3 regions of the Cronobacter malonaticus LMG 23826 genome follow, and region 1 is predicted to be linked to each of the others. Evidence: predicted binding sites of a transcription regulator. Region 1 holds the regulator's gene; each other region holds the start of a gene.
What was found. Region 1 encodes PurR, which represses purine synthesis genes. Its sites were predicted from a motif close to CANGCAAACGTTTGCNTG; they were not measured.
Positions count from the first base shown of each region.

Region 2: a site for PurR is predicted at 1,725-1,742, ahead of purM (phosphoribosylformylglycinamidine cyclo-ligase). Genes of this name have one in related genera too.
Region 3: a site for PurR is predicted at 2,801-2,818, ahead of gcvT (glycine cleavage system aminomethyltransferase GcvT). Genes of this name have one in related genera too.

Region 1 covers NZ_CP013940.1:2,210,109-2,220,697, reverse strand. Annotated here, with positions in the region: gene cfa (cyclopropane fatty acyl phospholipid synthase) at 1-761, opposite strand, end outside; gene punC (purine nucleoside transporter PunC) at 1,049-2,224, opposite strand; gene punR (DNA-binding transcriptional activator PunR) at 2,336-3,247, shown strand; gene purR (HTH-type transcriptional repressor PurR) at 3,265-4,290, opposite strand; gene cydH (cytochrome bd-I oxidase subunit CydH) at 4,582-4,671, shown strand; gene AFK66_RS10500 (MFS transporter) at 4,936-6,102, shown strand; gene AFK66_RS10495 (C40 family peptidase) at 6,170-6,988, opposite strand; gene grxD (monothiol glutaredoxin 4) at 7,334-7,681, shown strand; gene rnt (ribonuclease T) at 7,752-8,423, opposite strand; gene gloA (lactoylglutathione lyase) at 8,519-8,926, opposite strand; gene nemA (alkene reductase) at 9,017-10,114, opposite strand; gene AFK66_RS10470 (TetR/AcrR family transcriptional regulator) at 10,189-10,589, opposite strand, start outside.
Region 2 covers NZ_CP013940.1:976,672-987,260, reverse strand. Annotated here, with positions in the region: gene uraA (uracil permease) at 1-866, opposite strand, end outside; gene upp (uracil phosphoribosyltransferase) at 947-1,573, opposite strand; gene purM (phosphoribosylformylglycinamidine cyclo-ligase) at 1,805-2,842, shown strand; gene purN (phosphoribosylglycinamide formyltransferase) at 2,842-3,483, shown strand; gene ppk1 (polyphosphate kinase 1) at 3,722-5,782, shown strand; gene ppx (exopolyphosphatase) at 5,786-7,327, shown strand; gene AFK66_RS04490 (sensor domain-containing phosphodiesterase) at 7,361-9,604, opposite strand; gene AFK66_RS21105 (YfgG family protein) at 9,960-10,163, shown strand; gene guaA (glutamine-hydrolyzing GMP synthase) at 10,548-10,589, opposite strand, start outside.
Region 3 covers NZ_CP013940.1:611,370-621,958, forward strand. Annotated here, with positions in the region: gene pepP (Xaa-Pro aminopeptidase) at 1-98, shown strand, start outside; gene ubiH (2-octaprenyl-6-methoxyphenyl hydroxylase) at 95-1,273, shown strand; gene ubiI (FAD-dependent 2-octaprenylphenol hydroxylase) at 1,284-2,486, shown strand; gene gcvT (glycine cleavage system aminomethyltransferase GcvT) at 2,909-4,006, shown strand; gene gcvH (glycine cleavage system protein GcvH) at 4,030-4,419, shown strand; gene gcvP (aminomethyl-transferring glycine dehydrogenase) at 4,550-7,423, shown strand; gene AFK66_RS02930 (SDR family oxidoreductase) at 7,592-8,335, shown strand; gene AFK66_RS02935 (6-phospho-beta-glucosidase) at 8,496-9,929, opposite strand; gene AFK66_RS02940 (MurR/RpiR family transcriptional regulator) at 10,079-10,589, opposite strand, start outside.

The DNA of each region.
Region 1 (10,589 bases):
TCAGCAACATCAAAATAGGTGGCGTAGTTTTTCGGCCCGACATGTTCAAACATGCCCACCGAGACGATGCGATCAAACTGCGAATCGAGATCGCGGTAATCCTGCAACAGAATAGTGACATCCAGCCCCTGGCAGCGCTCCTGCGCCATTTTCTGCTGCTCGGCAGAAATGGTCACGCCGGTGACCGACACGCCATAATGCTGCGCGGCAAACGACGCCAGTCCGCCCCATCCGCAACCAATATCAAGCAGCGTCATGCCAGGCTTAAGCTGAAGCTTTTCGCAGATAAGTTTTAACTTCGCCTGCTGGGCGTCCTCAAGGTTATCCGCCTCTTTCCAGTAGCCGCAGGAGTACTGCATGTACGGGTCGAGCATGCGGCTGAACAGATCGTTGCCGAGATCGTAATGCTCTTTGCCGACAATCCAGGCGCGTTTTTTGGTTTGCAGATTAAACAGGCGAGCGCCCAGAATGCGCAGCGTATCTTTGAGGTGGTGGGGCAACTGGTCTTCCAGGCCCGCGCGCAGCACTTTGGTGAAAAAGAGATCGAGCCGCTCGCACTCCCACCAGCCGTCCATATAGCTTTCGCCAAGACCGAGAGAACCTTCCTGTAACACCCGTTTAAAAAAGTCAGGATTCTTCACCTGAATGTCGGAAGGGGCAGCGCCGTTAACAGCGATCCCGGCCCGGCTGAGTAGTTCACTTGCGATGCGATACCAGTGGTTGTCCGGTATGCTGACTTCTTCTATACACGATGAACTCATAGCTTCTCCATCACTGATGTGATCAGAACCTTCAAACAGCGTAGTCGCAATTTTCGGTATGTGAGAAATATCACGGAAAGGTCCGCGAGCCTGATATCGACGTAGAACAGAGGAAGGGAGATGACCCTTGCCAGAAATGTCATTCCAGATAAAAACGGGAGCCAGCGGCTCCCGTTACTACATAATATTTATGCTAATTATTGTAGAGCCGCGAATCAGTATAGGCCTCGCTTTACGATGATTCAACTGTTGACCGTTAGCAAGCTAATCACAAAAATTTCATATTATCACGCGGCTGATGACTGCGTGACTTGCTGAGGCCCGCGTAGCCAAAAGCCAAGACCCGCCAGCAGTACGGTCGCCAGCATAACGCTGGTGGTCGACAGCAGCGGGGTCGCGACCAGCCACGACACCACCAGGCTTGCCACAAAACAAAGCCCCAGCTGGAGCGTGTTTTGCAGCGCGGCGGCGCGTCCGGTGGCCTGCGGGAACGGCAGCAGCGCGGCGGCGACCACGATAGGGTAAATCGCCCCGTTCGCCATCGCCATCAGACAGAAGGGAATAAGCAGCGTGGTGAGCGTAACAGCATCACTCAAACCCACAAGCCAGGTGGCGAGCACGCTCAGCGCGAAGCCTGCCAGCAGCCACGGCAGCAGGGCTTCGCCATTCCATTTTTGCAGCGCGCTGCGACAGCCATAGCCGCCAATGAGGAACGCGATGGTTTGCGGGACATAGCTTAAGCCGATCACCGCCGGGCTATAGCCCATCTCATGCAGGATAAACGGCGAACCGGTGAGCCAGGCGAAAAAGCTCGCGGAGCAGGCGGCGTAAATCAGCACATTGCCGCTGTAGACGCGCGAGCGCAGCAGCATCATAAAGCTCAGCGGCTCGCCGCTTTTGTTACCCTGCGGCGCGCCGGAAGGCAGACGCAGCGCCGGAATAATCAGCAGTACCGTGATGGCAAACAGCACAACGAAAATCGCCTGCCAGGAAAAGTGATTCAGGATCCAACTGCCGAGCAGCGGTGCCAGCGCAGGCGAAAGCCCCACCAGCGGCATGATGGTCGCGAAGATACGACGCGCCTGCTGCGCCGGGTAGCGGTCAGTTACCAGCGCCTGCCAGCTTACCGCAGCGGAACAAACGCCCACGGCCTGAATAAAGCGCAGGGCCAGCAGCGCGCCCGCGCTCTCTACCCAGACGGTGCCAAGGCAGCCAAGTGCGAAAATTCCCAGCCCCGCCAGCAAAACCGGACGACGGCCAAAACGGTCAGAGAGCGGGCCCCAGACGAGTTGCGCCAGGGCGAATCCGGCCAGGAACAGGCTCAGCGAGGCGCTGATAGCCGAAGGCACTGTGTGCAGATCCGCCTCGATAGCGGCGAATGCGGGCAGGTACATGTCGGTCGCCAGAAAACCGAGCACGCTCAGCCCGGCCAGCCAGCAAAGAAATCCTTTATCAGGTCGCATCACATTAACTCACTTCTTATTACGCGAAAGAGCCAGGAGTGTACGGAGTGCAATCCCGCTTGTGAAACGCTAATATTTGCCGGTTCCATTCAAAAAATTTGCAGGCAAAAAATGTGGTCTGAATATTCCCTCGAAGTGGTGGACGCCGTGGCGCGCACCGGCAGTTTCACCGCGGCAGCGGCAGAACTGCACCGCGTGCCTTCTGCCGTCAGCTATACGGTGCGCCAGCTTGAGGAGTGGCTTGCGGTGTCGCTCTTCGAGCGCCGCCATCGTGATGTGGTTCTGACACCCGCCGGGGCCTGGTTTTTGCGCGAGGGGCGTTCTGTCATCAAAAAAATGATGATCACCAGACAGCAGTGCCAGCAGATTGCCAACGGCTGGCGCGGGCAGCTCTCCATCGCGGTGGACAATATCGTGCGCCCGGAACGCGTCCGGCGGCTGGTGCTCGATTTCTACCGGCACTTCTCTGATGTGGAGTTGCAGGTGTCGCAGGAGGTGTTTAACGGCGTCTGGGACGCGCTGGCGGACGGGCGCGTGGAACTTGCCATCGGGGCCACACAGGCGATTCCGGTTGGCGGGCGCTTCGCGTTTCGCGATATGGGCATGCTGAGCTGGCGCTGCGTGGTGGCGCACCATCATCCGCTGGCGCAGCACGCGGGCGCGCTCAGCGACGACAGGCTACGCGATTACCCCTCACTGGTGCTGGAAGATACGTCGCGATCGCTGCCCAAGCGTATCACCTGGCTGCTGGATAACCAGCGGCGCGTGGTGGTGCCGGACTGGTACTGCGCCGCCGATGCGCTGAGCGAAGGGTTGTGTATCGGCATGGTGCCGACGCACTTTGCGAAGCCGTGGCTCGACAGCGGAGAGTGGCGCGCGCTAACGCTCGAAAACCCGTTTCCGGATGCCGCCTGCTGCCTGACGTGGCGGCAAAGCGACGCCTCGCCCGCGCTGCGCTGGCTGCTCGATTATCTGGGGGACAGTGAAACGCTGAACAAGGAGTGGCTGCGGGAGCCGCAGTAATACGGCTCCCGGAAGGATTAACGGCGATAGTCGCGGAACGGGCCATCCGCCACCGAGCGGCGTTCGATCAGGCGCGGGTGCACTTCAATGGTCTGCGACTCTTCGCGTTTGTTCACGATGCGGTCGAGCAGCATATTGAACGCGGTCTGGCCGAGCGTCTCTTTGGGCTGATGGATAGTCGTCAGCGCCGGGCTAAAGAAACGCGCGTTGCGTACGTTGTCGTAGCCGATGATGGAAATATCCTGCGGCACGCGCAGGCCCATCTCATCGGCGGCGCAGATAGCGCCCATCGCCATAATATCGCCGCCGCAGAAGATAGCGGTGGGACGCTGCGGCTGCGAGAGGATCTGCTGCATCGCGCGGTAACCAGATTCCGGCTCGAAATCGCCCTGCACGATCCAGTTTTCCGGTACTTTGATAGCCGCTTCTTCCAGCGCTTTCATAAAGCCGGAGAAGCGCCCGACGCCGGTGTTGCGCTCAAGCTGCCCCGGGATCACACCGATATCGCGATGGCCGCGTTCGATAAGATAACGCCCGGCGAGATAACCACCCTGGAACGCGTTATCAATAACCGAGTCGGTGAAATCGGCTTTCGCTTCGCCCCAGTCCATCACCACCATCGGGATATGACGATACTCTTCAAGCGTGGCGAGCAGTGGCTGCGGGTATTCCGAACACATCACCAGCAGGCCGTCGACGCGCTTTTGCGCCATCATCGACAGATACGCGCGCTGCTTTTCCAGATTGTTATGCGCGTTGCCCAAAATTAGCGTATAGCCTTTGGCGAAGCAGCTGTTCTCAACCGCTTCGATGATTTCGGCGAAATAGGGCGCTTCGCTACTGGTCGCCAGCAGCCCGATAGATTTGGTGTGGTTCACCTTCAGGCTGCGCGCCACGGCGCTTGGCGAATAGTGTAATTCTTTAATAGCCGCCCAAACCGCGTTGCGCGTCTCTTCCGCCACAAAACGGGTTTTGTTAATTACATGTGAGACTGTTGTTGTGGAAACGTTGGCTCGCTTCGCGACGTCTTTAATTGTTGCCATTAATAATCACTCCAGACCCCTGGCTGAGCCGTGTAAAATCACGGGTTAATCGTTTGCCTGTATACACCCCTGACTGCCGCGAGGAGAGTGCGGCATGCCGGGAAACGCGACATTTATCGTGAGGAGGGGTCGATGGCCGGTACCGAATAAAGTAGCGACGAATTTTGGCTTATCTTTATCGAAAGGGGAAGAGGGAAAACGCATATCTGGTTAAATGTCGCAGGATTTTTCGGATTGTTTATGCAAAAATGCCCACTACCTGATTTTTATGGGGTCTTTAAGGAGAATACCATGAGTACCGATCTGAAATTTTCGCTGGTCACCACCATTGTTGTGCTGGGTCTTATTGTGGCGGGCGCTTTTACCGCCATCCTGCATTAAGCGTCAGGCGGGAGCGCGTATCGGTTCTCCCGCTTTCTTATACTTCTCTTGCGCTTAAGCGCTGCCCGCTCGCCGTTTCCTTTCTTTTTCTCGTTATTCCCTTATCATTCGCTAATAACAACTTTTGCGTGTTCTTTAACACCCACGCAATAATATTTTGCTGTTTTTGTCACTTATCTTTTCTGACTGAAACTGCCATCCTTTTCTGCATCCTGCTGTAACGTCGGGTATTCCGGCGCTGTTGTACAATTTCTGGAGCGATGAATGAAAGTCAATTTCCCGTTACTGGCACTGGCTATTGGTGCTTTTGGCATTGGCACGACCGAGTTTTCTCCGATGGGCTTATTGCCGGTAATAGCGAATGGCGTCAACGTCTCGATTCCGGCCGCCGGTATGCTGATAAGCGCCTACGCGGTCGGCGTGATGGTGGGCGCGCCGCTGATGACGCTTTTGCTGTCGCACCGAGCACGGCGTAGCGCGCTGATTTTTCTGATGGCGATTTTTACGCTCGGCAACGTGCTCTCGGCACTGGCGCCGGATTACATGACGCTGATGGCCTCGCGTATTCTCACCAGTCTTAACCACGGGGCGTTCTTCGGCCTCGGCTCGGTGGTGGCGGCAAGCGTCGTGCCGAAGCATAAACAGGCGAGCGCCGTCGCGACGATGTTTATGGGCCTGACCATCGCCAATATCGGTGGCGTGCCGGCGGCAACCTGGCTTGGTGAAACCATCGGCTGGCGAATGTCGTTTCTGGCGACGGCCGGACTTGGCCTTGTGGCGATGGCGAGCCTTTGGTTCTCACTGCCGAAAGGCGGCAGCGGCGAGCGCCCGGATGTGAAAAGCGAACTCGCGGTGCTGATGCGCCCGCAGGTGGTGAGCGCGCTGCTGACAACCGTGCTCGGCGCGGGCGCGATGTTTACGCTCTATACCTATATCGCGCCGGTGTTGCACCACATCACTGACGCCAGCGCGGCGTTCGTCACCGCCATGCTGGTGCTGATTGGCGTCGGGTTTTCCATCGGCAACTATCTGGGCGGCCGCCTGGCGGACCGCTCGGTGAGTGGTACGCTGAAAGGCTTCCTGATGCTGCTTATCGTCATTATGGCGGCTATTCCGTGGCTTGCAAAAACGGAAATCGGCGCGGCGGTGAGTATGGTGGTATGGGGAGCGGCAACCTTCGCGGTGGTGCCGCCGCTGCAGATGCGCGTGATGCGTGTCGCCAGCGAAGCGCCGGGTCTCTCGTCATCGGTGAATATCGGGGCGTTTAACCTCGGTAACGCACTTGGTGCTGCGGCGGGTGGCGCTGTCATCCATGCGGGCTTCGGTTATAGCGTGGTGCCGGTGATGGGCGCGCTGATTGCCGCACTCGGCCTGTTGCTGGTGCTGATCTCCAGCCGTCGCGAGGCGCAAATGGCGTGCAGCGCTGAATAACGTAAGCGCCGTAAAAAAGAAAACGGAGAAGGGCGACCTTCTCCGTTTTGTTATGAGGATAAGCGGATTAGCGAATGGTGCGCGGCGTCATTACCCGGCGCGCGCCGACATAGTGACGTTGCCAGTAATCTTCACTCAAAGACGTTATCTGGATTTCCTGACCGCTGCGCGGTGACTGAATAAATTTGCCGTTGCCGACATAGACGCCCACGTGATCGGCAGTGCCACGGCCCTGAGTGCGGAAGAACACCAGATCGCCGCTTTCCAGCTCGCCACGGTTAACCGGCGCGGCGTCGCGCAGGTGATACATTTCGTTGGCGGTGCGCGGAATGCGGAACTTCACCAGATCTTTATAGGCGTACCAGACGAGGCCGCTGCAATCAAAACCGGTGCGCGGCGACGTGCCGCCCCAGTGGTACGGCTTGCCTATCTGGTTCATCAGCTTGTTCATGGCGGTGGTCTGGGCTTTCTTCACGCGCGCTTTGTGGGCATCGGCAATTGTGAGTGGCCCGTTGACGCATTTGGTTTTGCGGTTTTTACGCGTTTTGGTACAGGTCTGCGCGCTCAGGCGGCTGCTGGCCTGTTTTGGTGAAGTGGTGGAAGCGCGGCGGGAAGCGGTTTTACTAACGGAAGAGGTGGTTTTACTGGTGCGTTTTGCGGTGGTGCTTCGCTTCTCGCTGGCGGTTTTCGCCGTTTTGGTTTTCGTTGCGTTGTTACTTTTCTTGGCGGTTTTTGTGCTGGTTTTCTTTTTCACCGTGCTGGCGTGCGCTTTTTGCACCTTCGAGGCGCGCGTCTGCTCCGACGCCTGCGCGAACGGTGCAAAAGCCAGTGATGAAGTCATTAATAAAGCACAGAGCGTGAGAGCAATTTTTGTTTTGCGCGCCACTGAGCATTCCCCTGCATAAAGCCGGCAATCATGCCAACGGATGAATTTTAAGAGCTTGCTGATTCTAATCTAAAAAAATGTCCAAAGTTAAGCAGCAAATCGTCTTGTGAGCGTAGTTTCGTTAACCGGCGCACTCTTTTTCGCCAGTTGCCGCTGCGCCGACGCGCATTTTAGCGCGCCTTCTCAGAGGAGAATATCGGCAGCTTACAGAAAAGTGTTATTATTTGCTTCTCTTTCACCACGGCACGGCACCGGGCTTAAGCGCAAGATTATGCATTTTCGGGACGCTCCGGAGCCGCTACAATGTAAAGCTAACGCCGTAATGACGCTTGAGGAAGTAAGACAATGAGCACTACGCTTGAAAAAATTCAACGCCAGATCGCTGAAAACCCGATTCTGCTGTACATGAAAGGCTCCCCGAAACTGCCGAGCTGCGGCTTCTCCGCACAGGCGGTACAGGCGCTGTCCGCCTGCGGCGAGCGTTTTGCGTATGTCGATATCCTGCAAAACCCGGATATCCGCGCGGAACTGCCGAAATACGCTAACTGGCCGACCTTCCCGCAGCTGTGGGTGGATGGCGAGCTGGTCGGCGGTTGCGACATCGTTATCGAAATGTATCAACGCGGCGAACTGCAGCAGCTGATCAAAGAGACGGCGGCGAAATATAATTCGGCCACGCCGGACGCAGAGTAATCCCGTCGCGCGTTATCGCGCAGACAAAAAAGCGGCCCTGAGAGGCCGCTTTTTTTTGCGCTGCGTTAGCTTATTCGCCGTCCTGCGGCGTCGCATCTTCTGCGGGGAGCGGCGGCAACGGCCAGCCGCCCAGACGCTTCCAGCGGTTGACGATTTCGCAAAACAGCAGGGCGGTTTGCTCGGTGTCATAGAGCGCCGAATGCGCCTGGGTGCTGTCAAACGGCATACCCGCCGCGATACAGGCTTTCGCAAGCACCGTCTGGCCGAGCGCCAGCCCGCTTAACGCCGCAGTGTCGAACGTCACAAACGGGTGGAACGGATTACGCTTGAGCGACGCGCGCTCGGCTGCCGCCATCATAAAGCTGTGATCGAACGTGGCGTTGTGCGCCACCATAATCGCGCGGTTGCAGTTACTCTCTTTCATCCCCTTGCGCACCATCTTAAAAATGGCGTGCAGCGCGTCATATTCGCTGACGGCACCGCGCAGCGGGTTGTGCGGATCGATACCGTTAAAGGCCAGCGCTTCCGGCTGGAGAATCGCGCCTTCAAAAGGCTCAACGTGAAAATGCAGCGTTTCATCGGGGGTGAGCCAGCCGTCAGCATCCATTTTCAGCGTCACGGCGGCGATTTCCAGCAGCGCGTCGGTTTTGGCGTTAAAACCGGCGGTTTCCACATCGATGACAACAGGGTAAAAGCCACGAAAACGGTCGGACAGACCGGTCAGTTGAGCGTTATCGGACATCAGCGTCTCTTAAGTTTGGGGAATTAAAGCAGCGCGCATTATGGCAAATTTCACGGCGGGATGCAGCAAGGCGGGCAGAACGCCCGCCGGAGGGATCAGTTGCCGAGGCCGCGACCCGCGTCTTTCTCTTCGATAAGTTCGATTTTGTAACCATCCGGATCTTCAACAAACGCGATAACCGTGGTGCCGCCTTTTACCGGGCCCGCTTCACGGGTGACGTTGCCGCCGTTGTTGCGGATGCGCTCGCAGGCTTCTGCGGCGTTATCGACGCTGATGGCGATGTGGCCGTAAGCCGTGCCGAGTTCATAGCTCTCAACGCCCCAGTTGTAAGTCAGCTCGATCACCGCTTCTTCGCTCTCCGGACCGTAACCAACAAACGCCAGGGAATATTTGTATTCCGGGTTTTCACTGGTGCGCAGCAGTTTCATGCCGAGAACGTTGGTGTAGAAGTCGATGGAGCGTTGCAGGTCGCCAACGCGCAGCATGGTATGAAGTAAGCGCATAAGATCCTCTTAAATAAACGGCTTGTGATAACACTTTGGGTGAAACAGGATTTTAGTATAGCGGCGGAAGGCCGCCGCTATCAATTTGGATCACAGGGTAGGGTAATCGATGTAGCCTTCCGCGCCGCCGCCGTAGAAGGATTCCGGGCGCTGCGGGTTAAGATCGGCTTTTTTACGCAGACGCTCAACGAGATCCGGGTTGGCGATATAGTCGCGGCCAAACGCCACCGCGTCGATAAGCCCTTTCTGGATCAGCGCTTCGGCTTTCTCACGGGTGTAGGCACCAGCGCCAATGATCGCGCCATCAAAACGCTCACGCACTTTCTGGCGGAATTCGTCCGTGTAAGGCACGCCGCCCGCCCAGTCCGGCTCGGACATATGCAGGTACGCGATGCCGCGTTTGTTCAGCTCTTCAATCAGGTAGAGCGCGTCGGCTTCTTCGTTCGGGCCGTTGTCGACGTTCTGGAAGGAGCCAATCGGCGACACGCGAATGCCGATGCGGTCGGCGCTCCACTCTTTACAGACGGCATCGACCACTTCCAGCACCAGACGCGCGCGGTTTTCCACGCTGCCGCCATACTGATCGGTGCGGTGGTTAGAGGAAGGCGAGAGGAACTGGTGCAGCAGATAACCGTGGGCGGAGTGCAACTCTGCCATATCGAAACCCGCGTCGCGCGCATTGCCGACTGCCTTGCGGAAATCATCCACAATGCCCGGAATTTCGTGCGTTTCCAGCGCGCGCGGCGTCGTAGTGTCTACACGAATTGCCTTGCCGTTTTCATCACGCAGCGACGTACGGGTGCCGGAGTTAATGGCAGAAGGTGCGACCGGCGCTTCGCCGCCCGGTTGAATGCTGCTGTGCGAGATACGGCCAGTGTGCCACAGCTGAACGGCGATGCGGCCATCGGCCTCATGTACGGCAGCGGTAATTTTCTTCCACGCGGCGATCTGTTCATCGCTGTGCAGGCCCGGCGCGCCCGCGTAGCCTTTAGCCTGCGCGGAAATCTGGGTGGCTTCGCTGATGATAAGCCCGGCGCTGGCGCGCTGGCGGTAATACTCCACCATCATCGCCGTCGGAATGTCGCCCGGCTCAATGCTGCGCAGGCGGGTCAGCGGGGCCATGAATACGCGGTTAGGGGCGGTAACAGCACCCACTTTCAGCGGGGTAAACAGCTTTTCGTCTTGCATAGTCACTCCTGAGTAGACCGGTCGTCTTGTAATGAGCGAAATAAAAAAGCGCTGCCTTGCGGCAGGCGCTCTCTTCAAAGGATTTCTTTAACGTGCGCCAGCGCGTTTTCGAGCGGCGCGCCGCTGCGCGACACTTTGGCCTGCAGGCTTGCGCCAAGCCAGAGCACGTACAACACCTGCGCCCGCTGCTGCGCGTTGCCGGTAAAGGTTAACGCCTGCGCTTCACGGCCGCGCTCAAGCGCCTCTGCCAGCAGGGCGATGACCTGCGCCGCGCCTTTATCAAGCGCACCGCGCATATCTTCCGACAGATCGCACACTTCAGCCGAGAGCTTCACGGTCAGGCAGCCCATCATCTTGCCCGTCTGGCAGTAATGATGAAGCGTCTGTTCAAACCAGGCGATCAGCTGCTCGCGCGCGGGCCCTGCCGGGTCGAAGTGCTGCTCAAGGCATGCCTGATACCGGGCGTAATGGCGCT
Region 2 (10,589 bases), 1.2 Mb from region 1:
CCATAGGTCGTGTTCGGCGTGGAGCCGAAGAAACCGGAAATCATCGTCGAGAAACCGTTCGCGAACATCGAGCGGTGCAGGCCCGGATCGCGGATCAGATCTTTTTTCACGATATTCGCCGTCACCACCAGATGCCCGACGTGCTCGGCTATTACCACCAGCGCCGCAGGCAGAATGGTGAAGATGGCAAACCATTCAAAGCGCGGCGTGTAGAACGTCGGCAGCGCGAACCAGTGGGCATTGGCAATCGGCGTGGTATCCACGACGCCCATCGCGAAGGAGAGCGCATAGCCCGCCAGCACGCCGATAAGAATCGGGATGATCGCGAGAAAACCACGGAACAGCACCGAGCCAAACACCGTCACCGCCAGCGTCACCAGCGAAATCGTAATAGTGGTAGAATCCGCCGTCTGGCCTTCCGCCGGCAGCAGGCCCGCCATATTGGCGGCGACGCCCGCAAGCTCCAGGCCGATAACGGCGACAATCGCGCCCATCGCCGCAGGCGGGAACATCACGTCGAGCCAGCCGGTGCCTGCTTTTTTGACAATCAGCGCCACGATGCAAAACAGCGCGCCGCAGACGATAAACCCGCCAAGTGCCATCTCATAACCGAGTGGCAACAACAGCAACACGGGTGAGATAAAGGCAAAGCTTGAACCCAGATACGCCGGGATTTTGCCTTTACAGATAAAGAGATACAGCAGCGTTCCGATGCCGTTAAACAGCAGTACGGTGGCCGGGTTGATATGAAACAGGATGGGCACCAGCACAGTTGCGCCAAACATGGCGAACAGGTGCTGCAAACTAAGCGGGATAGTCTGTAAGAGCGGCGGACGTTCACTTACCCCGATAGCACGGCGCGTCATAGCGTTTTCCTCAAGAGTGTTGATGTGTGATGTTTAAGTGTGAGACCAAAAAAAAGCCGACTAATAAGTCGGCTTAATGTTTATTTCGTACCAAATATTTTATCGCCCGCATCGCCGAGGCCCGGGATGATGTACCCGTGCTCGTTCAGCCCCTTGTCGATAGACGCGGTATAAAGCTCAATGTCCGGGTGCGCTTTCTCCAGCGCCTTGATGCCTTCCGGCGCGGCAACCAGAACCAGCACTTTGATGCTGGTGCAGCCAGCTTTTTTCAGCAGGTCGATGGTGGCGATCATCGAGCCGCCTGTCGCCAGCATCGGGTCGACAACCAGCGCCATGCGCTCGTCGATATTAGAAACCAGCTTCTGGAAATACGGCACCGGCTCCAGGGTTTCTTCATCGCGATAAACGCCAACCACGCTGATGCGCGCGCTCGGTACGTTCTCCAGCACCCCTTCCATCATGCCGAGACCGGCGCGCAGAATAGGCACAACGGTAATTTTCTTGCCTTTGATCTGCTCGATTTCCACCGGGCCGTTCCAGCCTTCGATGGTCACTTTTTCCGTCAGCAGATCCGCCGTGGCTTCATAGGTCAGCAGGCTGCCCACTTCAGAGGCGAGTTCACGAAAACGCTTGGTGCTGATGTCATGCTCGCGCATCAGGCCCAGCTTGTGTTTAACCAGCGGGTGCTTCACTTCAACGATCTTCATTCTCTTTCTCCCCAGCAAGATGGCAGCCACAAAAAAAATCGCCGGATTATACCGCTTTTTGCGGGCCGCGCCATACGTAATGGGCTTGATCGGGATCAACCGAACAGAAGTCAGTCATCTTATTAGTGTGTTTTATTCAACGCAACAAGGGCTCGCAAACGTTTGCCTGGACTGTTAGAATTGCCGCGTTTTCTCTACTACCACCAACCGCAACCGCGTGGGGACTTAGCAGTGACCGACAAAACCTCTCTCAGCTATAAAGATGCCGGTGTTGATATTGATGCTGGTAACGCTCTGGTCGACCGAATCAAAGGCGTCGTGAAAAAAACCCGTCGCCCGGAAGTGATGGGTGGCCTGGGCGGCTTCGGCGCCCTCTGCGCGCTGCCGCAGAAATACCGCGAGCCGGTGCTGGTCTCCGGGACGGACGGCGTCGGCACCAAGCTGCGTCTGGCGATGGATCTGAAACGTCACGACACGATTGGCATCGACCTGGTGGCGATGTGCGTGAACGATCTGGTGGTACAGGGCGCCGAGCCGCTGTTCTTCCTCGATTACTACGCGACCGGCAAGCTGGATGTGGATACCGCGGCAAGCGTGATTAACGGCATCGCCGAAGGCTGCCTGCAATCCGGCTGCGCGCTGGTGGGCGGCGAAACGGCGGAAATGCCGGGCATGTATCACGGCGACGATTACGACGTGGCCGGTTTCTGTGTCGGCGTAGTGGAAAAATCAGAGATTATCGACGGCTCGAAAGTCGCCGACGGCGACGTGCTGGTGGCGCTGGCCTCCAGCGGCCCGCACTCCAACGGCTATTCGCTGGTGCGTAAAATTCTTGAAGTGAGCGGCGCGGACCCGCAAACCACCGAGCTTGACGGCAAACCGCTCGCCGATCACCTGCTGGCCCCTACCCGCATCTATGTAAAACCGGTGCTGGAGCTGATTGAGAAGCTTGAAGTTCACGCCATCGCCCACCTGACCGGCGGCGGCTTCTGGGAAAACATTCCGCGCGTGCTGCCGGACAACACCCAGGCGGTGATTGATGAGGCCTCCTGGCAGTGGCCGGCGGTCTTCAACTGGCTGCAACAGGCGGGCAACGTCAGCCGTCATGAAATGTACCGTACCTTTAACTGCGGCGTTGGCATGGTCATCGCCCTGCCAGCCGCAGAAGCGGATAACGCGGTAGCCCTGCTCAACAGCCTCGGCGAAACCGCATGGAAAATCGGCGCGATTAAAGCCTCCGATGCCCAGGAACGCGTGGTTATTGCGTAATGAAGCGCATCGTAGTGCTGATTTCCGGCAGCGGCAGTAATTTACAGGCGATTATCGACGCCTGCGCGCAGAAGAAAATCAACGGTGTGATTAGTGCCGTTTTCAGCAACAAGGCCGACGCGTTCGGCCTCGAGCGCGCCCGCGAGGCCGATATTCCCGCCCATGCGTTAAGCGCAGCCGATTTTGCCAGCCGCGAGGCGTTTGACCGCGAGCTGATGCAGGAGATAGACGCCTACGCACCGGACTTGGTGGTGCTGGCGGGTTACATGCGTATTCTGAGCCCGGCCTTTGTGGCGCACTATGAAGGACGGCTGCTGAATATTCACCCTTCCCTGCTGCCGAAATATCCGGGGCTGCATACGCACCGCCAGGCGCTCGCTAATGGCGATGACGAGCACGGCACGTCGGTGCATTTCGTCACGGACGAGCTGGACGGCGGCCCGGTGATTTTACAGGCCCGCGTCCCGGTCTTTCCCGGCGACAGCGAAGAAGACGTCACCGCGCGCGTTCAGGCGCAAGAGCACGCCATCTACCCGCTGGTGGTGAGCTGGTTTATCGATGGCCGCCTCGCGATGCGCGAGGGCCGCGCCTGGCTGGACGGGCAGCCGCTCCCGCCGCAGGGTTACGCTTCTGACGAGTGATTAAAGGGCCGAAAGGCCCTTTATTTTTTCTCTCCCCGGCCGTTAATTCCATCATCGGCACGGAAAACTTGTCCGGCAACTTCACGGTTTCACAGGCTTTTTTGCCGCTTTCTCGAAAGCCTGCGGATAACTGTCATACTTTTCTGGCACAGTTGGACAGAGCATGACAAAGCTCGCCATAATAACCCCGAGACGGATTTGACACGTCCCGAGTTAATCAACCGGAGTGTGAGTAGTAATGGGTCAGGAAAAGCTTTATATCGAAAAAGAACTGAGCTGGTTATCGTTCAACGAACGCGTATTGCAGGAGGCGGCGGATAAAACCAACCCGCTTATCGAGCGCATGCGCTTTCTGGGCATCTACTCCAATAACCTTGATGAATTTTATAAGGTCCGGTTTGCCGAGCTTAAGCGGCGCATTATCATCAGCGAAGAGCAGGGTTCTAACTCCCATTCGCGCCACCTGCTGGGCAAGATCCAGTCGCGGGTGTTGAAAGCGGATCAGGAGTTTGACGGCCTGTATAACGATCTGCTGCTGGAGATGGCGCGTAACCAAATCTTCCTGATTAACGAACGCCAGCTTTCTGAAAACCAGCAGGTGTGGCTGCGCCACTACTTCAAACACTATCTGCGCCAGCACGTCACCCCGACGCTGATTAATCGCGACACCGATCTGGTGCAGTTCCTGAAAGACGATTACACCTATCTGGCGGTCGAAATTATCCGCGGCGAATCGATTCGCTACGCGCTGCTGGAGATCCCGGCCGATAAAGTGCCGCGCTTCGTGAATCTCCCGCCCGAAACCCCGCGCCGCCGCAAACCGATGATCTTGCTGGATAACATTCTGCGCTTCTGCCTGGATGACATTTTCAAAGGCTTTTTCGATTACGACGCGCTGAACGCCTATTCCATGAAGATGACGCGCGATGCGGAATACGATCTGGTGCATGAGATGGAATCGAGCCTGCTGGAGCTGATGTCTTCAAGCCTCAAGCAGCGCCTCACCGCCGAACCGGTGCGTTTCGTCTACCAGCGCGACATGCCGGACGCGATGGTGCAGATGCTGCGCGAGAAGCTCTCTATCTCGCGCTATGACTCCATCGTGCCGGGCGGTCGCTACCATAACTTTAAAGATTTCATTAGCTTCCCGAATGTCGGGAAAGCGAATCTGATCAACAAACCGCTGCCGCGCCTGCGCCACATCTGGTTCGATCAATTCCGCAACGGCTTTGACGCTATTCGCGAGCGCGACGTGCTGCTCTACTACCCGTATCACACGTTCGAGCATGTGCTGGAACTGCTGCGCCAGGCGTCGTTCGACCCGAGCGTGCTGGCCATCAAAATCAATATCTATCGCGTGGCGAAAGACTCGCGCATTATCGACTCGATGATCCACGCCGCGCACAACGGCAAGAAAGTAACCGTGGTGGTGGAGTTACAGGCGCGCTTCGATGAAGAGGCGAATATTCACTGGGCGAAACGCCTCACCGAAGCGGGCGTGCATGTGATCTTCTCAGCGCCTGGCCTTAAGATTCACGCCAAGCTGTTTCTCATCTCGCGTAAAGAGGGTGACGACGTGGTGCGCTACGCGCATATCGGCACCGGCAACTTTAACGAGAAAACCGCGCGCCTCTATACCGACTACTCGCTGCTGACCGCCGACGCGCGTATCACCAATGAAGTGCGCCGTGTGTTTAACTTTATCGAGAACCCTTACCGGCCGGTGAGCTTCGATTACCTGCTGGTGTCGCCGCAAAACTCGCGCCGCCTGCTTTACGAGATGATCGACCAGGAGATCGCCAACGCGCAGCAGGGGCTGCCGTCAGGGATCACGCTTAAGCTCAATAACCTCGTCGATAAAGGTCTGGTGGATCGCCTCTACGCGGCGTCCGGCTCCGGCGTAAAAGTCAACCTGTTGATCCGCGGCATGTGTTCGCTTATCCCGCAGCTTGAGGGCCTGAGCGATAATATTCAGGTCATCAGTATCGTTGACCGCTATCTTGAACATGACCGGGTCTATATTTTCGAAAACGGCGGCGATAAACGCGTTTATTTGTCGTCTGCCGACTGGATGACGCGTAATATCGACTACCGCATTGAGGTGGCCGCGCCGCTGCTGGACCCGCGCCTGAAACAGCGCATTCTGGATATTATTGATATCCTGTTCAGTGATACGGTAAAAGCCCGTTATGTGGATAAAGAACTGAGTAATCGCTATGTGCCGCGTGGTAATCGCCGCAAAGTTCGCGCACAATTGGCGATTTACGATTACATAAAATCTCTGGAACAGCCTGAATAATCTATGCCGATAACTTCTGATGCTCCACGACCGGAGGAATTTGCTGCGGTCGATCTCGGCTCTAACAGCTTCCATATGGTGATTGCCCGTGTGGTGGATGGCGCCATGCAAATCATTGGTCGTCTGAAACAACGCGTACACCTGGCCGATGGGCTGGATGAAAACAATATGCTGACCGAAGAGGCCATGGAGCGCGGCCTCGCCTGTCTTTCCCTGTTCGCCGAGCGCCTGCAGGGCTTTTCCGCGGCTAACGTCTGCATCGTGGGCACCCACACGCTGCGCCAGGCGTCTAACGCGACGGATTTCCTGCGTCGCGCGGAAAAGGTTATCCCTTACCCAATCGAAATTATCTCCGGCAATGAAGAAGCGCGCCTGATTTTTATGGGCGTGGAACATACGCAGCCGGAACGCGGACGCAAGCTGGTTATTGATATCGGCGGCGGCTCGACGGAGCTGGTGATCGGCGAAGATTTCGAGCCGCAGCTGGTCGAAAGCCGCCGTATGGGCTGCGTCAGCTTCGGGCAGCATTTCTTCCCGAACGGTGAAATCACGCCGGATAATTTCCGCCGCGCACGCCTCGCCGCCGTACAAAAGCTTGAAAGCCTCGCCTGGCAGTACCGCCTGAAAGGCTGGACCGTGGCACTGGGCGCCTCCGGCACCATTAAAGCCGCGCATGAAGTGCTGGTAGAGATGGGCGAGAAAGACGGTTTTATCACGCCGGATCGTCTCGATATGCTGCGCGATGAAGTGCTGAAATTCGGCCACTTCTCCGCGCTTACCCTGCCGGGCCTGTCGGAAGAGCGCAAAGTCGTCTTCGTGCCTGGGCTGGCTATTCTCTGCGGCGTGTTTGACGCGCTGGCTATTCGCGAGCTGCGTCTGTCAGACGGCGCGCTGCGCGAAGGCGTGCTGTATGAGATGGAAGGCCGTTTCCGCCATCAGGATATCCGCATTCGTACAGCACAGAGCCTCGCTAACCAGTACCATATCGACAGAGAGCAGGCGCACCGGGTGTTGGATACCACGATGCTGATGTATGAACAGTGGGAGCAGCAGAACCCTAAGCTTGCGAACCCGTCGCTGGCGGCGCTCCTGAAATGGGCGGCGATGCTGCATGAAGTCGGGCTTGGCATTAACCACAGCGGCCTGCACCGCCATTCGGCGTATATCCTCCAGAACAGCGATCTGCCGGGCTTTAACCAGGAGCAGCAGATGATGATGGCGACGATGGTGCGCTATCACCGTAAGGCGATTAAGCTCGACGAGCTGCCGCGCTTTACGCTGTATAAGAAAAAGCAGTTCCTGCCGCTGATCCAGCTGCTGCGCCTCGGCGTGCTGCTGAATAATCAGCGCCAGGCGACCACCACGCCGCCGACGCTGGTGCTGAACACCGATGAGAATCACTGGACTCTGCGTTTCCCGCACGACTGGTTCAGCCAGAACGCGCTGGTGCTGCTGGATCTCGAACGCGAGCAGCAATACTGGGAAGGCGTCACCGGCTGGAAGCTGAATATTGAAGAAGAAGCGAGCCCGGAAGTGGCCGCCTGAAACGCGAAACGGTGAGCCTGGCTCACCGTTTTTTTATGCCTGCGCTGTCCTCTCCGGTTTCGTCGCGATTAGCGACTCCAGCGGTTGCGGCTTACCAATCACATAGCCCTGCAGATAGTCGATACCCAGCGAACAGGCGACGTTTTTTATCTCTTCGCTTTCGACATATTCCGCCACCACCTGCATATTTTTCATCCGCGCCAGATGGCACATTGATTCAACAATCTGATAATCCAGGCTGCTGGTCACGATATTGCGAATAAAACTGCCGTCGATTTTTAAAATATCGGCGTTGATGCTTTTCAGCCGCGCGTAGCTGGCGTAGCCGGTGCCGAAATCGTCAATCGCAATGCGACACCCCATCGCACGCAGTCGCGAGAGCGTCACCTGCGTCTGTTCCACGTTGGTAAACGACTGGCTTTCGGTGATTTCAAAAATTAGCTGCCATGGCTCAACGTGATAACGCGCCAGTAGCCGCTGTACCTCGCCTGGAAACGGCACACGACAGACGGTGGCGGGTGTCAGGTTGATAGAGAAACGGCTGGCGGGGAGTTGTTCACGCCACTCGTCCATAAATTGCAGCGTGCTTTCCAGCACCATCAGATCGATGCGCGACGAGAGGCCGAACTCATGCGCTACCGGCAGGAAAATCTCCGGCGCGATCAGTTCGCCATCATCACCGCGCATACGCAGCAGGATCTCGTAGTAGCTGTCGCCGCGCATCCCTTCGATACGCTGTGCCATCAATCGGAAATGATGATTATCCAGCGCCTGCTGCAAGCGATTGAGCATATCTACTTTGAGCTTAACGGCTTTCTGCACGTGGTTTGCACCGCGACACTGGAGACTTTCGGGCTGATTGGTGGCGAGCGACAGATCCGCCATGGTGCTCATTTCGCCAAGCAGCAGATGCAGATGCGTGACCGGCGAACGCACGAAGCTGTAGCTGATGCCAACCTGCGGCTGCAACGGCATGCCGTCCCACATAAAGCGAAACTGCCGCACGCGTTTATCCAACGCGTCGATGCGCTCAAGGTACGATTCGGTATGAATGCGCAGCACCAAATCGTGCCCGGAAAGTTGATACGCCAGCTCATCCGGCAGCAGGATCTGGCGCAACCACGCCGCCATCTGCTGCTTATAGAGGATGCGCAGCATGACGCCATAATTACGCCCGAGCAGCTCAAGCTCCGGAATACGCATAAAACAGAGCACCGACCAGGGCGCTTTGCCAAGATCCCGGTTCAGCGCACGCAGATTCGGCATGTGGCTTAACGGGTCGATTAACGCCAGACGACGGCCGCGCAGATGCATTATGCGCTGGCGGGTGGCGGTTAACGCCATAAAGACGATTACCAGCGAAAAGACGCCGTAGCTGGAAGTATTTATCACCATCTGGGTTTCGTAGCCGGGCACCGACGGAAAATAGAGATAGTAGTAATGGCATAACAGCGCCAGTACTGGCGTCCAGACGGTAGTGATAAAGAAATAGCCAAACCGCATCGCGCCCCACAGCATCACCGGCAACAGCAGCGAGAGCGTATACGTGGTGCTGAACAGCGAACTGCTATCGCCCGTTGGCTGCATCAGACAGCCGAGCAGGAACAGAATAATGCCAAGCCAGACGGCCACTTCGACTTTACTGACTTTCTTATCGCGCTGCGCACGCGCCTGCGAGAGAAAGCTCTTCAGATAGCGCGGGTGGCGCAGCACACGGATAAGCAGATAGAAAACCGGCGTCCCCGTAAGGCAGCCGACCAGCACAGCCTGATAACTGATAAGCGTCAGTACGGTAAAAGGATTCTCGCCCGTCAGTGATGTCGGCCGTTCATACAGCCCGAGAAACGCGGCTATCTGGTAAAACAGCATAAACACCGTGGCGTTAAAGAATACCAGCCAGAACATACGCTGCGCGCCGCTGCGAGCGTGCCACCAGGAAACCGCATGCTGGCCCGGCGCGAAGATACGGTAGCCTGCCCAGCTCAGCGTAGTCGGCACAAAGAAATTGAGCAGCGTAACAGTGAGATCTAACAGCCCGACGTTGCGGTGGTAATAGACCACGACGCCAAGCGCGATACCGGGCAGCGCGCGACGGCCATACATCATGATGAAGGCGCTAAACAGCGACAGCGGCAGGTAATAAAGCACCACCAAACCGCCTTCAATATGCACGTAGGTATTACCAACACGCGCGAGCGGTAATAACAACAGCGGTAACACCAGCGGCAGTGCCCACCATTGGTCTTTATTTTTCTTGAGTGTTTCAACCGATAACATAGATGCTCAATACCAGATTCCCGTTCCCGGGCAAGAATTTCAGGCAGGCATCCGACCTGGCTGTTGAGAAGCGCGACAGACCTGGGCCGGACGCGGCGCGGTTAGCCAATCTTAGCCACAGGAAACCGCTTTCCTTTGATATACATCAAGTAATACGACCGCACCAGACGCGAACCGGCATTTGCAGAAAAAGACCTTTATCGCTTTATGCATCAACTGCTTAAATATATTAATAAAAAACAGATTCAGCAGATTCGTACGGAATTTTACATGATGAATAATTGACCTCTTCGTCTCGCTATGCCTTAATATTTACGTCGCCCGCAGTTGACGGGTAAATCTGAAGGGTAAAGGCGTGTCACAGGCCACCAGCATACGAAGACGGGACAGATTCAACGGTCGAATGACCCGTATTGTACTGCTTATCAGTTTTCTTTTCTTCTTTGGTCGCTTTATCTACTCCGCCATCGGCGCGTGGTACCACCACCAGGATAAAGTCCAGGCCCAGCAAATCAGCATGCCTCTTGACGTCTCCTCGCAACAACAGCAGCAGCGCTAGTGTCTTAAGCTCCCCTTGCGACGCCAGAAACGCCCGCAATCGATGATGAGCGGGCGTTATCTTAGATCCCGCCAGACAGAATATTCTGCATCCGACGAAAGTTTATGCCGCGTCATCCGGGATCAAACGTCCTCATGCATAACGACCTATTCCTGCATAATGAGAAGGCTTCATTAGTGTTCAGAAAAAGTGTCTGCCAACGCTACAAATAATGGCTCATCTGATGCAATACCGCGCATTGTGCAGATGGCCCAGGGTAAGGTTGATGAAAAGCTTTATCGCAGTGGGCATGATAATTAAGAAATAAAAAAACCCGCAGCGATGCGGGTTCAGAAGTCGTGTCCTGCTTGTAACGTTACATACAGCAGAAAGCGTTGCCGGGAATCATTCCCACTCAATCGTCGCGGGCGGTTTACCGCTGATATC
Region 3 (10,589 bases), 1.6 Mb from region 1:
TCGTCATTACCGAAACCGGTAATGAGAACCTGACCGCCAGCGTGGTGAAATCGGCGGACGATATCGAAGCGCTGATGGCGGCGGCGCGTCGCTCATGAGCGTGATCATCGCCGGCGGCGGCATGGCTGGCGCAACGCTTGCGCTGGCTCTCTCTCGTTTTACCCATGGCGCGTTGCCGGTGCATCTGGTGGAAGCCAGCGCGCCGGAATCCGCCGCGCATCCGGGATTTGACGCCCGCGCCATCGCGCTTGCCGACGGCACCTGCCGCGAGCTGGCGCGCGTTGGCGTCTGGCAGGCGCTCGCGCCCTGTGCGACGCCTATCACCACCGTTCACGTTAGCGACCGCGGCCACGCCGGTTTTGTGACGCTGAACGCGCGCGATTACCAGACGCAGGCGCTGGGAAACGTGGTGGAGCTGCACGACGCCGGGCAGCGGCTTTTCAGCCTGCTGCGTAAAGCGCCGGGCGTTCATCTGCACTGCCCGGCGCGCGTCACGGCCATTACGCGTCGTGACGAGGCGGTCAGCGTACAGCTTGATAACGGCGAGACGCTGGAGGGGCAACTGCTGGTCGCGGCCGACGGTTCACGTTCGTCCATTGGCGCGCAGTGCGGCATCGAATGGCGTCAGCAGCCTTATCATCAGGCGGCAATCATCGCGAATGTCGCGACGGCGCTGCCGCATCAGGGTCGCGCGTTCGAGCGTTTTACCGAACACGGCCCGCTGGCGCTGCTGCCGATGTCGGGCGGTCGTAGTTCACTCGTCTGGTGCCATCCTCTCGATAAACAGGCCGAGGTGCTTGGCTGGAGCGATGAGCGCTTCTGCCGCGAATTGCAGGCGGCCTTTGGCTGGCGTCTGGGACGCATTACGCACGCGGGTGCGCGCAGCGGTTATCCGCTCGCGTTAAGTCTCGCCTCGCGGGTGATTTCTCACCGCACGGCGCTGGTTGGCAACGCCGCCCAGACGCTGCACCCGATCGCCGGACAGGGGTTCAACCTCGGGCTTCGTGATGTCATGACGCTCGCCGAGACGCTGGCGCAGGCTTTCGCGCGCGGCGAAGATATCGGCGCATATCCGGTGCTTGGCGCGTATCAACAGCGCCGCGAGCAGGATAAAGCCGCAACCATCGGCGTGACCGACGGACTGGTGCAGCTTTTCGCCAACCGCTGGTCGCCGCTGGTCGTTGGGCGCAACCTTGGCCTGATGGCAATGGATCTATTTACCCCGGCGCGTGACGCGCTGGCCAGACGCACCCTCGGTTGGGTGCCGCGCTAAGGAGTCGAATGTGCAAAGTGTAGATGTAGCGATTGTCGGCGGCGGCATGGTCGGGCTGGCAGTAGCCTGCGGGCTGGAAGGCAGCGGGCTGCGCGTCGCGGTGCTGGAACAGCGCGCGCCTGAACCGCTGGAGGCGAGCGCGCCGCCAGCGCTGCGGGTGTCGGCGATTAACGCCGCCAGCGAAGCGTTGCTAAAAAAGCTTGATGTCTGGGACGCCATTCTTCGTCAGCGCGCAGCCGCCTACCACGGCATGGAAGTCTGGGAGAAAGACAGTTTCGGGCGCATCGCGTTTGATGACGCATCGTTTGGCTTCAGCCATCTCGGGCACATTATTGAAAACCAGGCGATCCACTACGCGCTGTGGCAAAAAGCGCAGCAGTGTAAGTCGGTGACGCTGATAGCACCCGCGACGCTGCAACAGGTCGCGTGGGGTGAAAACGAAGCCTTTCTTACGCTTGAAGACGGCAACATGCTGACGGCGCGTCTGGTTATTGGCGCAGATGGCGCGAACTCCTGGCTGCGCACAAAAGCGGAAATTCCGCTGACGTCCTGGGATTACCAGCATCATGCGCTGGTCGCCACGATCCGCACCGAAGAGGCGCATGGCGGCGTGGCGCGCCAGGTGTTCCACGGCGACGGTATTCTGGCGTTTCTGCCGCTAAGCGACCCACATCTGTGTTCCATCGTCTGGTCGCTTTCGCCTCAGGAAGCCGACCGGATGCAGCAGGCACCGGTGTCGGTGTTTAATCAGACGCTCTGCGTGGCGTTCGATATTCGTCTCGGCTTATGCGCGCTTGAGAGCGAGCGTCAGGTTTTTCCGCTCACCGGCCGCTATGCGCGCCAGTTCGCCGCGCACCGTCTGGCGCTGGTTGGCGACGCGGCGCACACCATTCATCCGCTGGCCGGGCAGGGCGTTAACCTCGGCTTTATGGATGCCGCCGAACTGATAAGCGAACTGCGCCGTCTGCAACAGCAGGGCAAAGATATCGGCCAGCACCTTTATCTGCGCCGCTACGAGCGCAGCCGTAAACATGCCGCCGCGATGATGCTGGCGGGCATGCAGGGTTTCCGCGAGCTTTTCTCCGGCGCTAACCCGGCGAAAAAGCTGCTGCGCGATCTGGGCTTAACGCTTGCCGATAAACTGCCGGGCGTTAAACCGCAGCTGATTCGCCAGGCGATGGGGCTTAACGATCTGCCGGAGTGGTTGCGTTAACTGCGTCACACTTCTCTTTCCGGCATACGGAAAGAGAAGTCTCTCCCCGTTTGAAATATTCTAATTTAACCCGCTTTTTCGGATTAGTTTTTTTAATCTCTGGATTTTTCCCTTTCCATTATTTTCCCTTCAAAACAGCGTTTTCTGCCCGGTTATTTTGAAAAGGCGGCAAAGCGTTAGCGTTTTGGCCGTACCTGAAACCATTCAGGCAGTGTTTCATGCTGCGGCGTGAAAAAGGATTTTGCGCCATAAGCTAATCTGATGACACAGCCTGGCTTATGGTTTACGCCCTCGTTCGGTGATAAGTTCAGACGCAAGATAACGTTTGCGTCGCCGCCGGGATCGGCGTCGGCGCCGGGTTTCATTCAGCGTGTTGCGCCGTTCGAAACCCACACCAACCCGGCTGACAGGATGAGGAAAAGATGGCTCAACAAACCCCGTTGTATGAACAGCACAACCTCTGCGGCGCGCGCATGGTGGATTTCCACGGCTGGATGATGCCGCTGCATTACGGCTCGCAGATTGATGAGCACCATGCGGTGCGTAACGACGCGGGGATGTTTGATGTCTCCCATATGACCATTGTCGACCTGCGCGGCGCACGTACCCGCGACTTCCTCCGCTACCTGCTGGCTAACGATGTGGCAAAGCTCACCCAGCCGGGCAAAGCGCTCTACACTGCCATGCTCAACGCCTCCGGCGGCGTGATTGACGACCTGATTGTCTACTTCATGACCGAAGACTATTTCCGTCTGGTCGTGAACTCCGCCACCCGTGAAAAAGACCTCGCCTGGATTAACGAGCACGCCGAGCCGTATGGCGTTTCCGTCACGGTGCGCGACGATCTCTCCCTTATCGCCGTCCAGGGGCCGAACGCGAAGGCGAAAGCCGCCACGCTGTTTACCGACGCGCAGCGTAAAGCCACAGAAGGCATGAAGCCGTTTTTCGGCGTGCAGGCGGATGATCTGTTTATCGCCACCACCGGCTATACCGGCGAGGCGGGCTATGAAATCGCGATGCCGAATGAAAAAGCGGCCGGCTTCTGGAGCCAGCTTGTGGAAGCGGGCGTTAAACCGTGCGGCCTTGGCGCGCGCGATACGCTGCGCCTTGAGGCAGGCATGAATCTTTATGGCCAGGAGATGGACGAGGGCATTTCGCCGCTCGCCGCCAATATGGGCTGGACGATCGCCTGGCAGCCGGAAGACCGCGCGTTTATCGGTCGCGATGCACTGGAAGCCCAGCGTGAGAACGGCACTGAACAGCTGGTTGGTCTGGTCATGACGGAAAAAGGGGTGCTGCGCGGCGAGCTGCCGGTGCGTTTCACCGATGATCAGGGCAACGCCCGCGAAGGCATCATCACCAGCGGCACCTTCTCACCAACGCTTGGCTACAGCATCGCGCTGGCTCGCGTTCCTGCGGGTATCGGCGATACTGCCATTGTGCAGATCCGCAACCGCGAAATGCCCGTGAAAGTCACTAAACCCGTTTTCGTGCGCGCCGGTAAGCCGGTCACGCAGTAAGTTTTGTTATCAGGAGAGAAGCAATGAGCAATGTGCCAAACGAACTGAAATACAGCAAAGAACACGAATGGCTGCGTAAAGAAGCTGACGGCACTTACACCGTCGGGATCACCGAGCACGCGCAGGAACTGCTGGGCGACATGGTGTTTGTCGATCTGCCGGACGTCGGCACGACCGTTAACGCGGGCGATGACTGCGCCGTCGCGGAGTCCGTAAAAGCCGCCTCCGACATCTACGCGCCGGTCAGCGGCGAGATCGTGGCCGTCAACGACGCGCTGAGCGATTCACCGGAGCTGGTTAACAGCGAGCCTTACGGCCAGGGCTGGATCTTCAAAATCAAAGCCAGCGATGAGGCCGAAGTGGCTGCGCTGCTGGACGCCAGCGCGTATGAAGCGCTGTTAGAAGACGAGTAATTCACGGGACCTCGCCCCTGCGTAACGTCAGGGGCAGGCGCGGGCGCGCTTCGCCTGCGCCGCTCCCGCCGGGAGCACGACTGACCATCGCATTTATTTGCCTCACTGCACGTTTCAGGAAATATCGCCCATGACCCAGACCCTGAGCCACCTGGAAAATCGCGACGCTTTTATCGAGCGCCATATCGGACCGGGTGTTGACCAGCAGCAGGAGATGCTGCGCACCGTTGGCGCGGACTCGCTGGATGCGCTGATTTCGCAAATCGTTCCTGCGGATATCCAGCTTGCGACGCCGCCCGACGTCGGCGACGCCGCCACCGAATTCGCCGCGCTGGCGGAGCTGAAAGCCATCGCCGGGCGCAACAAACTCTTTAAAAACTATATCGGCATGGGCTACACCGCGGTGCACACGCCGCCGGTTATCCTGCGCAATATGCTGGAGAATCCGGGCTGGTACACGGCCTATACGCCGTATCAGCCGGAGGTGTCGCAGGGGCGTCTGGAAGCGCTTTTGAACTTCCAGCAGGTAACGCTGGATCTGACGGGGCTGGATATCGCCTCCGCCTCGCTGCTCGATGAAGCCACCGCAGCGGCGGAAGCTATGGCGATGGCCAAACGCGTCAGCAAACTGAAAAACGCCAACCGTTTCTTCGTGGCCGCGGATGTGCATCCGCAGACGCTGGATGTGGTTCGCACCCGCGCCGAAACGTTCGGCTTTGAGGTGATCGTCGATGACGCGCCAAAGGCGCTCGATCATCAGGATCTCTTCGGCGTGCTGTTGCAGCAGGTGGGCACCACTGGCGAAGTGCATGACTACCGCGAACTGATTAGCGAGCTGAAATCCCGCAAAGTGATTGTGAGCGTGGCGGCCGATTTTATGGCGCTGGTGCTCCTGACTGCGCCTGGCAAACAGGGCGCGGATATTGTTTTCGGCTCCGCCCAGCGTTTTGGCGTCCCGATGGGCTACGGTGGCCCGCACGCCGCGTTCTTTGCCGCCAGCGATGAGTTTAAACGTTCTATGCCGGGGCGCATTATCGGCGTATCGAAAGACGCCGCCGGGCGCACCGCGCTGCGTATGGCGATGCAGACCCGCGAGCAACACATTCGCCGCGAGAAAGCCAACTCCAACATCTGTACCTCTCAGGTGCTGCTGGCCAATATCGCGAGCCTCTACGCCGTATTCCACGGCCCGGCAGGGCTGAAGCGCATCGCCAGCCGTATTCACCGTTTCGCCGATATTCTGGCGTCGGGCCTGCAACAGAAAGGGCTGAAGCTGCGTCACGCGACCTGGTTCGACACCCTGTGCGTCGAGGTGGCGGATAAAGCCGCCGTACTGGCACGCGCGCAGGCCAGTGAAATCAACCTGCGCAGCGATATTCCGGGCGCAGTGGGCATTACGCTTGATGAAACCACGACGCGTGCCGATGTGCAGGTGCTGCTGCGCGTGGTCACAGGCGAGGACGCGGCCTTTGATATCGACGCGCTGGATAAAGAGGTGGCGCATGACAGCCGCTCCATTCCGGCCGCGATGCTGCGCGATGACGCTATCCTGACGCATCCGGTCTTTAACCGCTATCACAGCGAAACCGAGATGATGCGCTATATGCACAGCCTCGAGCGTAAAGATCTGGCGCTGAATCAGGCGATGATCCCGCTTGGCTCCTGCACCATGAAACTTAACGCGGCGGCGGAAATGATCCCGATCACCTGGCCGGAATTCGCCGGGCTGCATCCGTTCTGTCCGGCGGATCAGGCGGAAGGGTATTTGCAAATGATCGGCCAGCTCTCCGACTGGCTGGTGAAACTCACCGGCTATGACGCGCTCTGCATGCAGCCGAACTCCGGCGCGCAGGGGGAATACGCGGGCCTGCTGGCGATTCGCCATTATCATGAGAGCCGCAACGAGGGCCATCGCGATATCTGCCTTATCCCGAGCTCTGCGCACGGCACCAACCCGGCATCGGCACAGATGGCGGGGATGCAGGTGGTGGTGGTGGCCTGTGATAAACAGGGCAACATCGATCTCGCCGATCTGCGCGCCAAAGCCGAAACGGCGGGCGATAAACTCTCCTGCATTATGGTGACCTACCCGTCCACCCACGGCGTGTATGAAGAAACCATCCGCGAGGTGTGCGACATCGTGCATCAGTACGGCGGCCAGGTTTACCTGGACGGCGCCAACATGAACGCCCAGGTAGGCATCACTTCGCCGGGCTACATCGGCGCGGATGTGTCGCACCTTAACCTGCATAAAACGTTCTGCATTCCGCACGGCGGCGGCGGCCCGGGCATGGGCCCGATTGGCGTGAAAGCGCATCTGGCGCCGTTTGTGCCGGGCCACAGCGTGGTGCAGATTGAAGGCATGCTGACCTCGCAGGGCGCGGTTTCCGCGGCACCTTTCGGCAGCGCGTCGATTCTGCCGATAAGCTGGATGTATATCCGTATGATGGGATCGCAGGGGCTGAAAAAAGCGAGCCAGACGGCCATCCTCAACGCGAACTACATCGCAAGCCGCCTGAAAGACGCCTATCCAGTGCTCTACACCGGGCGCGATGGCCGCGTGGCGCACGAATGTATTCTGGATATTCGTCCGCTGAAAGAGGCTACCGGCATTAGCGAGCTGGATATCGCCAAGCGTCTTATCGACTACGGTTTCCACGCGCCGACCATGTCTTTCCCGGTGGCGGGTACGCTGATGGTTGAACCGACCGAATCGGAAAGCAAAACCGAGCTGGATCGCTTTATCGACGCGATGTTGGCTATTCGTGGCGAAATCGACCGCGTGGCGCAGGGCGAATGGCCACAGGACGACAACCCGCTGGTGAACGCGCCGCACGTGCAGCGCGAACTGGCGCAGGAGTGGGAACACGCCTATAGCCGCGAGCTGGCGGCTTTCCCGGCAGGTTTTGAGAATAAATACTGGCCGACCGTGAAGCGTCTCGATGACGTCTACGGCGACCGTAATCTGTTCTGCTCCTGCGTGCCGATGAGCGAGTATCAGTAACGTCAGGCTTTAAATACAGACCATAGAGGGCGCTTCGGCGCCCTTTTTTTATTCTGTAGCGCCCGTTTTTATAGCCACACTACCTGATTGGTGGAGTGTTCCTCTGGCGCGCGGATGGGTAAGGTACCGCAAGCTTTCTGTATCCCACACGATAAAAAGGAGAGAAGTATGTCCGTTGCACTTATCACCGGCGCGAGCCGCGGCATTGGCAAAGCGACGGCGCTGCTGCTGGGCGCGCAAGGCTACACCGTGGCGATCAATTATCTGCATAACGCCGCGGCGGCGCAGGAAGTTGTTGAGCGCATCGTGGCGAGCGGCGGACGTGCGTTTGCCATTCAGGCCGATATCAGCGACGAGCCGCAGGTGATGTCCATGTTCCGTGAGATTGATGAGCGAGGCGAGCCACTGCGCGCGCTGGTTAATAATGCGGGCGTGCTGTTTACCCAGTGCATGACGGAGAATCTGACGGCGGAGCGTATCAACAAGGTGCTGGCGACCAATGTAACGGGCTACTTTCTGTGCTGCCGTGAGGCCGTGAAGCGTATGGCGCATCATCATGGCGGGCAGGGCGGCGCGATTGTGAATGTGTCGTCTGCCGCCTCGCGTCTTGGCGCGCCTGGCGAATATGTCGACTACGCGGCATCAAAGGGGGCGGTGGATTCGCTCACCATTGGGTTGTCGCAGGAAGTGGCGGCGCAGGGTATCCGCGTCAACGGCGTGCGTCCGGGCCTGATTTATACCGATATTCATGCCAGCGGCGGCGAGCCTGGGCGCGTTGACCGCGTGAAATCCGTCCTGCCGATGCAGCGCGGCGGGCAGCCGGAAGAGGTGGCGGAAGCGATCGCCTGGCTTTTGAGTGATAAAGCCTCGTACGTGACGGGGAGTTTTCTCGATCTGGCGGGCGGGAAATAGGGGCGTTTCAGGCGGGTATTAGGCGGATTTTTAAGGCGGGTGCGCTGCGCTTACCCGCCCTACGTCCAGCCAAACGCTATTTTAGGGTGGGTAAGCGTGGCGCACCCACCGAAATAGTCGCGCCTGCAAACCCGGCGCGACTATCCACGGTAACCTCACATCAAAGCGTCTCGCCGTTGCTCGCAATTACCGCTTTATACCAGGCAAAACTCTTCTTACGCGAACGCGACATATCGCCCGTACCGTCGTCGTGCTTATTCACATAAATAAAGCCGTAGCGTTTGCTGTACTGCCCGGTGGTAAACGACACGCAGTCGATGCAGCCCCACGGCGTATAGCCCAGCAGATCGACGCCGTCATATGTCACCGCTTTCATCATCTGCTCAATATGGGCACGCAGATAATCGATGCGGTAATCGTCATTAATGCTGCCGTCGGCTTCCACATTGTCATACGCGCCGAAGCCGTTTTCCACAATGAACAGCGGCTTCTGATAACGCTCGTAAAGCTCGCACAGCGCGTAGCGCAGGCCCACAGGGTCAATCTGCCAGCCCCAGTCGGAGGCTTTAACATGCGGGTTCGGCACGCTGCCCTGGAAACCGCTCAGCGCATCGCCGCTACCGCCTTCGGCTTTCACCGCATTGGTCATGTAATAGCTAAAACCCAGGTAATCGCAGCAGCCTTCGCGCAGGATTTGCGCGTCGCCTTCTTCCATTTTGATACTGAAACCACGGCGCTCCCACTCGTTCAGTACGTAAGACGGGTAATAACCACGCAACTGAACGTCGGTAAACACATAACGCTCACGCATCGATTCCTGCGCATACATCACGTCTTCCGGCTTGCAGGAGAACGGATAGAGCGGCACCATCGCCAGCATGCAGCCGATTTTCATCTCCGGGTTAATACGATGGCCGATTTTCACCGCCATGGCGCTCGCCACGAACTGATGATGCAGCACCTGATACATCGTCTCTTCCGGGTTGTCGTGCTCGGTGTAAACGACACCGGAGCAGCAGTAGCCAAACAGCGGCGCGCGCCAGTTGCGCTGGTTGTTGATCTCGTTAAAGGTCATCCAGTATTTGACCTTATTCTTGTAGCGCTCAAACACCACTTCGGCGAAGCGAACAAAGAAATCCACCACTTTGCGGTTCGTCCAGCCGCCATACTGTTTCACCAGATGCAGCGGCATTTCAAAGTGAGAAAGCGTAATCACCGGCTCGATGTTGTATTTCAGCAGCTCATCGAACATGTCGTCGTAGAACTGAAGGCCCGCTTCGTTAGGTTGCGTCTCGTCGCCGTTGGGGAAAATGCGAGTCCAGGCGATCGATGTGCGAAAACACTTAAAGCCCATTTCGGCGAAGAGCTTAATGTCTTCTTTATAGCGACCGTAAAAATCGACGGCTTCATGGTTCGGATAATATTTGCCTGGCTCGACTTCCTGCGTAATTTCACGCGGGACGCCATGTGCGCCGCCGGTCAGGACGTCGCAGATACTCGGCCCTTTGCCGCCCTGGTTCCAGCCGCCTTCAACCTGATGCGCCGCGACCGCGCCGCCCCATAAAAAGTCTTTTGGTAATTTAAGCTGTTTCATCGTGTCATCTCATTAACAGAATAAGTAGAAGGGAATAATAACGATAAATTATCGAGGTTAAGGCGAGTCTAACAAAGGGAAGTGAAAAGTCACGCTATAACAAATAGCGTATGGCGTGACTTGTTACAAATGAAAAACAGGGTGTTTTTTTATGCGAGATTTTTCGCCAGCTTGCGGCCGAGCGTTTCGAGAATATAAATAACAGGAATTTGCGTCGTAATATCATACACGCCCGCGATACGCGTTTGGGGGATATGCCAGGAAAGATTAAAGTCGGCAAGCTTCGCCAGAGAAGAATTCTCGTGGCTGGTGACAGAGAGCACTTTGCAGTTATGCAGGCTAAACTGGCTTGCAAAGCGCAGGATCTCTTCTGTCTCGCCAGACACCGACAGCACAATCGCCAGCGCATTTTTCGCCATATCACTGGTCACCGGGAAATAAGGGTCGTCAATATGGTTACTGAATTTCCCGACGTTTGAGAAAAAACGTGCGCCATATTTCGCAAGCGCACCGGAGGTTCCTGCGCCCACAAAAATAATACGCTCAGACTGTAAAATAATTTCCGTTGCCCGGTCCAGTAGAGCATCAAATTCTTCATTATTTACGCTTCGGAAAAAACTAATTATTTCGCTGGCGCCAAAATTGGCCTGCTGCGGTTCA